Regions from separate parts of the Pelosinus sp. sgz500959 genome, predicted to be linked through region 1. Evidence: riboswitches for the same ligand, from Rfam matches in the RefSeq annotation. Region 1 holds a riboswitch; each other region holds the start of a gene.
The links. Region 1 has a riboswitch for cobalamin ahead of ACAN52_RS04215 (sirohydrochlorin cobaltochelatase). Riboswitches for the same ligand answer to the same signal wherever they lie in the genome.
Positions count from the first base shown of each region.

Region 1 (3,281 bases):
CATAATTTCAGTTATACTAAATTTTTCTGTCTTTCGGAGCTGGCTCTCTTTTGCATACTCTCCTGAAAGAGATTTGTGTAAATGAATACCTCGCACATAGGAACGATATTCGCCTAAATCATGTAATACAGTAAGAATATAATCAATACCCTCAGATTCCGTTTTTAACTCTTGATTGGTATTCATTAGATGTCCTGTATCCAACATGATTCCTACATTAGGGTGCTTCACACCGTTCAATAATCTAGCAGCCAATGTAGGATTTTTGAGAGTAAGTCCCGGCCACCATAAATTTTCAAATAATAGTGCTATATCTGTTGGGATCTCATCTGCTAGTTCATTAACGAGTTCAATGGTAGCTTCGATGACTTCACTGTCAGAAGAACTAAAATTCCCACTAAAAAATTCTGGTACTCTGGCATGACAAACATGAAAAACCATATATTTCGCACTGGCCTTTACTGCAGTTCGAATATTTTCTCTATAAATGTTAAGCCAATCACTACGTGTTAATCCTCCATAGCAGGCGATAATCCCTTCATTACTGCCAAACTGTTTGAGTAACTCTTGATTATCACCACGCCAAAAATCAAGCCAAGTAGGCCAAAAGCGTAGATGGACTCCTTGTACCCATTCTTTTTTATGAACAAATCGATCCCATGGCGCACAAAACATCATTTCTAATCCATCGATATGATGATGATTTAAAAAAGTCTGTAGACATTCTGCGTTATTATGAATCAGTTCATTATCACATGTATAATTAGATATATTAACAAGTTGTATCATTATCATAAATCCTTTTTTAATCGCTTGTCCCTAAAGATCGAGCAATTTTATTTTAAGGCTACCCTATCCAGTATTCTTTGCTATCATTCGATCCCTTGATTAATAACTCGTACCTTAGCGACCTTAAAACTTTCTTTTAGCATTGGTAAAAATTTTTTTTCGATGATGGAATAATACATTGCCTTACCTGTGATAAGGAGTAACAGATCTCCGCTTCTTTTTAAACTAATCAGTGAATTGATATATTTATTGAAATCCTGTTCACCAATCATCAATTTTAATTGATGCAAACCTGATGATAACTCTGGTAATTCTACAGCAATACGTTCTGTTAAAGGCGTAAATGGAACAATTGTGAAATTTGACATTATATTTTCCTCCAATTATAATTCATTTTTGTGCTTTTATATTATGTAAGCATTTAACTTATCACTAGGATCATCATAATGGTATTCAGGAGTTGATAAATAGGATTCTTTTAGTGAAATAAAAATAACTTCTTGATATCCTTCTCTTTGTAACCTTCTAAGAACCTGTTGGGTAGTATCGAGTTGCAGATCATTTTTCGGAGCTATTTTTCCAATGACAATTGGCGATGAGATAGCTCGGCGTACTTCATAATCAGGAAATTTACCCTTAATTTTATCTTCTATACTTTCCATACCAGCCTTTAAGATGTCATAATCATTTGTATTAGTACCAACAACTACAATGGCTTTTTTCATCTTATACACCTCCTAATTAAAATTTGAGATGCAAAAATCCCGGCACAAATTATGCCGGGACGAAATAAGTACAACAAAACTATGAAGCTATCGTACAAATCTCCTCCCCATCTCTCGCAGGTCAAACGGTGATTGTTATATAGGCAGTTCTCCTGACTCTGGATCATCGCTCCCCCAAACCTTCCCAAGAATTTCATCTCAGTGGCATACTATGGGTTCACTCCTCATTACAGTGGCGGGACCGTGCTGGCTTTTACCAGCTTCCCTATTAAGCCCCGAAGGGCACCTATATCATTATTATTAAATTTTAGTGATTTATCACACTAATTACTCTATAGTATCTATTGAGATTTGTCAATTATTATGATAACCTTTTTATTTTTACTGAATCTTCTTCATTATATCAATCTCTCTGTATTTTTCATTGTTGCCTCACTATGCAAAAATGCCCACTTCTTAGCTCGTCTTGCCATCTGTTTTATAAGATCTGGTATCGAATCCTCTTGACTTGTTTCATTCACAAACTGTCCGCTAGAAGGAGTACCTCCCCCGTGAGATATGTTATATCCTTCTAGTACAGGTACACCTAATTGATTTAAAAAAGTTTTATCAACGGGACGTCGTTTTGTTAAAGAAAATTCAAAACAATTGATGAGCACATCAATAATTGGTATACCGTGGTCATAAAAATATTTTTCGACAGTTTCATTAATACTAGGTATATTTTTATCATTATTACCGAACCAATGACTAAAAATTCCAATGACATTTAAATCTATTTTCTCTATTTCGTCAATTAACATACTGTAATTCCCTGTATCTCCCTTCACCCACTCATCGCGAGAAAAGATAATACCGACTGTCAGCCTTTTCCTTTGACAAAATTGATGATGATATCTTTTAGTATTTGTAAATACTTGGTTTGCCAGAGGGTGAAAAATACCATTCCATACTAAAGATCGGGACATTGGATCATCACACTCTTGCTGTGAATAATGCTGTAGTCCCCCATAAAGTAGATGACTACGTCTTATATTTTCCTTATAGGTAGTAGTTAACATATTATATCTCTCCTAAAGTAAAAAATCTCCATACTTAAGAAAGTTATGGAGATTCTGTAATGATTTATAGCAAATAAAATCCCAACGTAAAAATACGTCAAGATGAAATAAGCACAATAAATAAATCTGACTCTGGATCATTGCTCGCCCACACCTTCCCAAGACTTTCCTCTCAGTGGCATACTATGGGTTCACTCCTCATTACAGTGGCGGGACCGTGCTGGCTTTTACCAGCTTCCCTATTAAGCCCCGAAGGGCACCTACATCATTTGATATTTATTTGTGATATTTTTCACTTTATAGTAAATTGAAAACGTTGTCAAGACTTTTTTTGAGATGATGTGAGGCAACCTTATATGTTTTAGTAGTAACAAAAACACCTTCGCCCCTTTGAGATATAAAACTCCCAGTACAACATGTACTGGTTGAAATTCAGTGGTGAAATCACACTGAATTTCAACCAGCTTCCCGAATAAACTCTAGAAAGTATCTTAGGACAAGAATACTAGAATTGTTGTGTATAACCTAGACGATAAGAACGTGGCAATGCGTAATATGGTGTCGTACTATGAGTATTAATATCACGACGATCCAGTAAATTATCAATGGATAGATTAATGGTTTTATTCTGATCCATTGCGTAAGCTACTGTCAGATTCACCGGTAATTGAGGTTTGTCCGTATATGCCCGATCTCCTAAATAGCT
Region 1 is NZ_JBGJZL010000002.1:322,109-325,389, forward strand. It holds gene ACAN52_RS04205 (sugar phosphate isomerase/epimerase family protein) at 1-789, opposite strand, end outside; gene ACAN52_RS04210 (hypothetical protein) at 873-1,157, opposite strand; gene ACAN52_RS04215 (sirohydrochlorin cobaltochelatase) at 1,194-1,514, opposite strand; cobalamin riboswitch at 1,639-1,819, opposite strand; gene ACAN52_RS04220 (cobaltochelatase subunit CobN) at 1,913-2,575, opposite strand; cobalamin riboswitch at 2,677-2,854, opposite strand; gene ACAN52_RS04225 (TonB-dependent receptor plug domain-containing protein) at 3,081-3,281, opposite strand, start outside.

Region 2 (3,281 bases), on a different contig from region 1:
AACCAGCATGACAAGGATATACGGTGGGCTTTTTCTCACGATTCATTCGCCCACCGCGATCATCACAAGCAACACATCGCGCGTATCCTTCTGGATAAGTACGAATATATGTACAGAATTTTGTGAAATTACTAGGCCTAGTTATAGGATTTCCACCAACATCCACAATAACAGCAGCCAGGCCAGTCGCCTCTGAGAATTTATCTTGGATTTCTTGAAGAATATTGATATTAACAATTTGATCTAAGGATAATTGGCAAAGATCTTGCACTAGAGTACCCCCTCATAAAAATAGTTAATACTATCACTTTTTTGCTATTTTATATGAAGAGTATTAGATAATAAACTCACTAGTTCCTGCTAGAAGCAATATTTTACTACTTCATAGCAAATCATTACATGAATTACATAGCAACCCCATGATTGCTCTTTGTTTCACTCAAAACAAAATCAGAAAGTCTTGCCATATTCTGCATGGTATATAACATTGTTTTTAACATGGAAACCATGAGAACTGCGCCAGTTCCTTCGCCAAGAGCCATGTTACCCCGAATCATAACATCGTCCGCTAAAATATTACCAAGCATTAATGAATAAGCCATACCTGGTTCTTTAGACATATGAGAAGGAATCGCCTGTCTTTCAATATTAGCATTAATACGTGCTGCACACGCATAAGCAACAGCTGTAATAAAGCCATCAATTACAAACGGAATTCGCAAATTAGCACATTCAAGCATTCCGGCACAAATGGCAACAATATCGAAACCTCCTACACAACGCAGAATGTCCTCAACACCAATCATTTTTTCTTTATGACGTTCTACACCTTTGGCAACAACAGCTCTTTTTCTTTTGAGCACTTCATTATCATTGCCACTAGCACCATAACCAACAACAAACTCTGGTAACATTCCTGTTAAAGCATGGAGTACGGCCGATGAAGTTGTCGTATTACCAATACCCATTTCACCGAAAGATAACATATTATAGCCATCTTCAACAATGAGCTTATGAACCATATCTTTGCCAATTTGCCACGCTTGTTCAAACTCCTTATGAGTCATGGCTTCTTCACGAATAAAATTCTTCGTACCAAATGCCACTTTATGGTCAATACCTGAGACCCTAGTATCATTAACTCCAATGTCTACAACACCATAAGGAATGTTATTATAGCGGCAAAAACAACTGATTGTAGCTCCTCCAGCCATCATATTTTTAGCTTGTAAGTATGTAATTTCAGCTGGAAAATTAACGACTCCTTCTTCTACAACTCCATTATCAGCGGCAAAAATTAAATGATATGGCTTAAGTTCTGCAGAGATTGTTCCCCAAGATAATAAAACTTTTTTCAAATGTTTTTCCAGTAATCCTAAGCTGCCACTAGGTTTAGCTGCCCCTTCAATTAACTCGTCAACACTTTTTTCAAAATCCATCATATACATCTCCTCATTTTTGAAATCCATACTTCATAGAAAACTGAGTATACGCCTACACCTGAGTTGCCCTTGCTTAGAACCAAGAAAGTAATTTACTTTCTTGGTTCTGTAAATAAATAAAAATAACCCAGCCCAAAAGGCCAGGTTATTTTATAAAAAAAACCTATCCTTCTGGCATTACCCCTTACGCGGAGGTAGATGACAGCCATAACAGGCAGGTCTCCTGGCTTACGGATCATGAATACGTCTTCGCCTTCCTGGTTTCCCAGTGGCATATGAAAGAGTATCTCCCCGATTACAGTGGCGCGACCGCGTCGTTTCAGGATCTTTACATCCTTTCCGATCTTCCCTATTCTCCTCTCTTGACGAGAGGCACCTGTTTGGTGGCAATTTATTTAGTTGTCACATACCTTCTACAACAAAATTTCTTCTCCTGCGCAGGAATGATGAGTCGGCAATATATTAAAGTAGCTAGTAATAAAAATCCTATTTTATTCGTATTAGATGAATTCAATTAAAGATTCAATCCATTTTGTATCTATCATCCATTTAAATGATAAGTATCATTGACTAAAGATACGATCTTACTCGTCTCAAAATATTCAATAATGTTAATAGCAGTACTATCTTGCCGCAGTGACCACATATTCTCAACGGCAAGCCCTAATGCATCACATAAGAGTACACGCATAGTCCCACCATGGGAAACAAGAACAATAGTTTCTTCAGGATGATTGGCAATGCATTTTGAAAGTCCTAGAGTTGTACGTTTTTGTACATCATAAAAACTTTCTCCTTTTGGTATACAAGTTGATCCTGGCTTAGAATATATAGCTGACAATAATTCTGACCAGTCTACCATAATCTCCTCGTAAGTTAAACCCTCCCATAAACCAAAATTAACTTCTCGAAAATCTGGAAAAAGTGAAGGTTGTAGCGAGTGCTCCTTGCCAATGATTTCTGCAGTTTGAACTGCACGTAGTAAATCACTGCTATAGATTGCACTAATACTTTCTTTCGCTAATCGCCGAGCTACCATCCCAGCTTGCTGTAAACCTTTTTCATTTAAAGGAATATCACTATGTCCTTGGTATCGTTTAGAATGATTCCAAGAAGTTTCACCGTGTCTTACAAAGATAACTTTCGTCAAAATAACCACTCCTATATCAATTGAATTAAATTCAAGGAATAAAGACAAGCAAAGCTACAATTTCAGTTAATTCAATAATAGCGCCGTATACATCTCCAGTTAAACCACCTAGTTTCTTACTCACATATTGGCAAAAAACAAAGGACATGGCAATACCAAGGACTCCACTCATCATCGCTACTTTCCCTAGGGGAACTAATAATACTATTGCAGAAATCCCCGCCACATACAAGGTTTGACGATGGGAACAGTCATAAAAAACCTTCCCTAAACCATTGGCCCTTGCATATGGATAAAGAGTAATGCCAATGACAACTGCAATCCTCCCTACAATGGGCATTACAAGTAAGGCATAAGGAAGAATCATAGGTTCAATATCCATAATTAAGGAATATTTAACTAAAATCAGCAGGCTAAAAGCCATGGCTCCAAAAGCACCAACCCTGCTGTCTTTCATAATTTCTAACATTCGTTCCCGAGGTCTTCCTGAGAAAACCCCATCAACTGTGTCCATTAAGCCATCACAATGTAATCCTCCTGTTAAAAAGATTTCAATGATAACAACCCCGATTGCCATTGCATGAATTGGTACTTTTCCGCCTCCCAAATATTGCACTATATAGACAAATCCAAACAATAGTAATCCAATGATACCACCGATAATAGGAAAAAACTTCACACTACGACCA
Region 2 is NZ_JBGJZL010000006.1:111,849-115,129, forward strand. It holds gene ACAN52_RS11115 (PocR ligand-binding domain-containing protein) at 1-271, opposite strand, end outside; gene ACAN52_RS11120 (nicotinate-nucleotide--dimethylbenzimidazole phosphoribosyltransferase) at 405-1,439, opposite strand; cobalamin riboswitch at 1,638-1,837, opposite strand; gene ACAN52_RS11125 (histidine phosphatase family protein) at 1,984-2,592, opposite strand; gene cobS (adenosylcobinamide-GDP ribazoletransferase) at 2,624-3,281, opposite strand, start outside.
Region 2: another riboswitch for cobalamin. It lies ahead of ACAN52_RS11120 (nicotinate-nucleotide--dimethylbenzimidazole phosphoribosyltransferase); the one in region 1 lies ahead of ACAN52_RS04215 (sirohydrochlorin cobaltochelatase).

Region 3 (3,281 bases), on a different contig from region 1:
GAGCTCAATGCCTTCTGCATGCCGTTCAATGGCATACACTCGGCCTTTAGGAGCTTGCAGAGCAGCTTCAATGGATAAAGATCCAGTACCTGCCCCAATATCGATAATCACATCAGTCGGACGGATCTTAGCTTTTGCTAAGACTAAAATTCGGATCTCTTGTTTAGTCATGGGAATCTCACCACGGATAAACTCATCATCATTAATTCCCAGGAAATAGGTCATGCCATCACCACCATTACACAATGGGTAAAGCCAGTTATATCTCTCGCTTCACCTAAAGTTAGTTTTTTATGATTTTCTTCTTCATAGGATAAGCCTTCACCAAGCCACACTTGTCCATCGATTGGCCAACCATGGTCCATAAGCACTTGAGCAATATGGCTAGGATTATGCTCATGATCTGTTAAAATACCCAATTTTTTATTCGGTTTATACGCTAGATCTTCATCGCTGGCTTTGCGGCCATGCATGCTAATAAGGCGTGCATCTTGCCACACCTCAGACATACGGGCAAAAGCCAATTGTACAGAACTGATGCCTGGTATCACCGTGAGTTGTGAGGGTGTAAATTTTGACCGCAAGGCTACGAGTAAACTATAAAATCCTGGATCACCAGACACCATAACCACAACATCACTCGTCATGAGAGATTCAGCAATAAAAGTCAGTACGCCTTGAATATCCCGGTCAATCACTTTTGTTTTGCTATCACTTGGAGCGAAGGCATCAAGGGCTCGCTTACTACCGACTACTACCTGAGCCTGCGCAATCGTACGACTTGCAATTGGCAGTATATAGTCAGGTGAACCTGGTCCGATTCCTACTACGATTACTTTATATTCCATCCCAAACTGCCTCCAATTTCTCGCGCCGTATCATCAAGTCCTAAGATATCACCTTGCAACGTGACAATGACTGTACCGACGATTAAATCACCAAATACATAACGTTTGGCGCGTGCACTGGCTCGCTCTGCCAAAGTCTGATAAACACACTGCAACTGATACTGTTCAATAATTGGCATAGCCCCTTCAGTAGTGGTACATGCTAAAATTTCTAGGATAGCCTGCTGAGGAGCACCCGCTGCTGCCATATAAGCCGCTAAGGTTTCAAAACGAGCATCTGCCATTCGATTGTGAGTATGAAAAATCCCTGCAGCAACCTTTACCAGTTTACCCAAATGACCAAATAACAACACTTTTTTCATGTTATATTGTACAGCACTTTCAAGCATATGACCGATAAAGTTACTAGTCTGAAGCACTGTTTCGGCTGGTATGCCATAACGATGAATGGCAATATCTTGACCGATTTTTCCAGGAGCGAATACCACTTGATCATACCCTAAGGCTTTCACCATATTAATCTGTGGCGATAGAGAATTTTTAAAACCGTCTTCAGACATGGGCTCAACAATTCCTGTCGTACCGATAATGGATAAACCACCAACAATGCCTAAGGTCGGATTGAGTGTCCGCTTCGCTAGCCGCTCCCCATCAGGTATGGAGATCGTAACAATAGCGCCATACTCATCTGGTAATACATCTTGTACTGCCTGTAGGATCATTTTTCTTGGGCCTGGATTGATCGCAGGTTCACCAATGGCAACTGACATGCCTGGTTTAGTCACTGTACCGACTCCGATACCTGCTTTTAAGACAGTATCAATTCCTTCCTGTACCTGAACCTCGGCAATAATGAGAGTGCCATGAGTTACATCAGGGTCATCTCCAGCATCTTTTATAACGGATGCTCTGCCGCCATTCATAATTTTTTCACATGTTTCAATTTTCACATGGATCTTAGTGCCTTGCGGCGATGTAACATCAACGCCCTCCGTAAAAGAGCCAGACCAGGTCATAAGAGCAGCTTTTGTAGCCGCTGCTGCACAAGTACCGGTTGTAATACCCGAGCGCATTTTTTTTTGCATAATGAAAACCCCCTGCAAGCAGGGGGTACAATAAACAAAATTAATTTATTCTACCCACCTGCCTATCTTCCGTAGGTCATAACGGTGTGTGTTAGAATAGGCAGGTCTCCTGACTATGGTTCATCATATCACTAAACCTTCCCGGGTTTCCCCAGTGGTATATCTTAGCCATACTCCCCAACACAGTGGCGGGACCGTGCCGGTCTAGTTACCGGACTTCCCTTTTAAGCATAAAGCACCTATTCCCATATTATTATTAGATTATAGCAATGATTAGGACAATCATTGGATTTATAATTCTATATTCCATCACGAATGAAGTTTTTCCTGCTATTATTTACTTTTTAATTTTAATTTATCGATTGTTTAGATTATTGTAAGACTTTTACTTTGTAAAATGAGAGTACAAAAGAATCAAAACCCCATTACAGGAAAAATCCAATCCAAGTCAGATTTACCTTATCATTTGTAGGATGTTTTTTTCTCAGCTTGTAGGACGATCAAAATATTTTTTGTAAGGTTCTCTATTTATTTTTTCAAATTAGAACATTTCAGTCTTAAAAAAATCCAATTACCTCTTTAACTATATACAAGTTTTTATATTATTTAGTTAAACTTTTAAAAACTTCTTTCTATATATGAGAAACATTCTCCTTTGTTTGTAGGATTGTTTTTTAATATTTTGTAAGAAAAAATAATATTTTTTTAAAAAAAATAGAGGATATTTCTATTAAATTGCGAATAACATGAATATAAAGTTACTGGTCAGACCACCTTACCAGCACAATAAAGGAGTATGAATAATGAAAAAAGTATGTGAGAATTGGAGAAACGCTTTTCCATTAGAGAACGTAGGAGATCATTTATTTCCTGAATTCGAAAAAAGGGCCTCAGCTGCCGCTACTGAAATATTTCGCGTTAAAACTGCTGTAGAAGCCCGCGAAATCGTGGCTAATATGGTGAAGTTTACAAATGCTAAAAAGATAGTTACTGTAAATAGTCCTTTACAACAAGCTACTGGTATCAATGAAGAATTACATTCCATGGGAATTTCTGTATATACTGAATTAACAGACATTACAGAACATGCTGAATCGGCAGATATCGGTATTTCCACTGTGGAATTTGGCATTGCAGAAAGCGGTAGCGTCTGTATGGATGGATATGCTTTCGAAAGTCGCTTAGTATCCATGCTCCCCCCCATTCACGTTGTCTTTATGAACAGTAAGAATGTTGTGCTCGGTATTACTGAAGCCTTTGAAGTCATTTCTAAAGTATATGATAATGGCTATATCAGTTTCATTACAGGTCCTAGCCGTACTTCTGATATTGAAAGAGTCTTGACCAT
Region 3 is NZ_JBGJZL010000013.1:47,714-50,994, forward strand. It holds gene cbiT (precorrin-6Y C5,15-methyltransferase (decarboxylating) subunit CbiT) at 1-225, opposite strand, end outside; gene cbiE (precorrin-6y C5,15-methyltransferase (decarboxylating) subunit CbiE) at 222-848, opposite strand; gene cbiD (cobalt-precorrin-5B (C(1))-methyltransferase CbiD) at 833-1,933, opposite strand; cobalamin riboswitch at 2,015-2,191, opposite strand; gene ACAN52_RS17775 (lactate utilization protein C) at 2,737-3,281, shown strand, end outside.
Region 3: another riboswitch for cobalamin. It lies ahead of cbiD (cobalt-precorrin-5B (C(1))-methyltransferase CbiD); the one in region 1 lies ahead of ACAN52_RS04215 (sirohydrochlorin cobaltochelatase).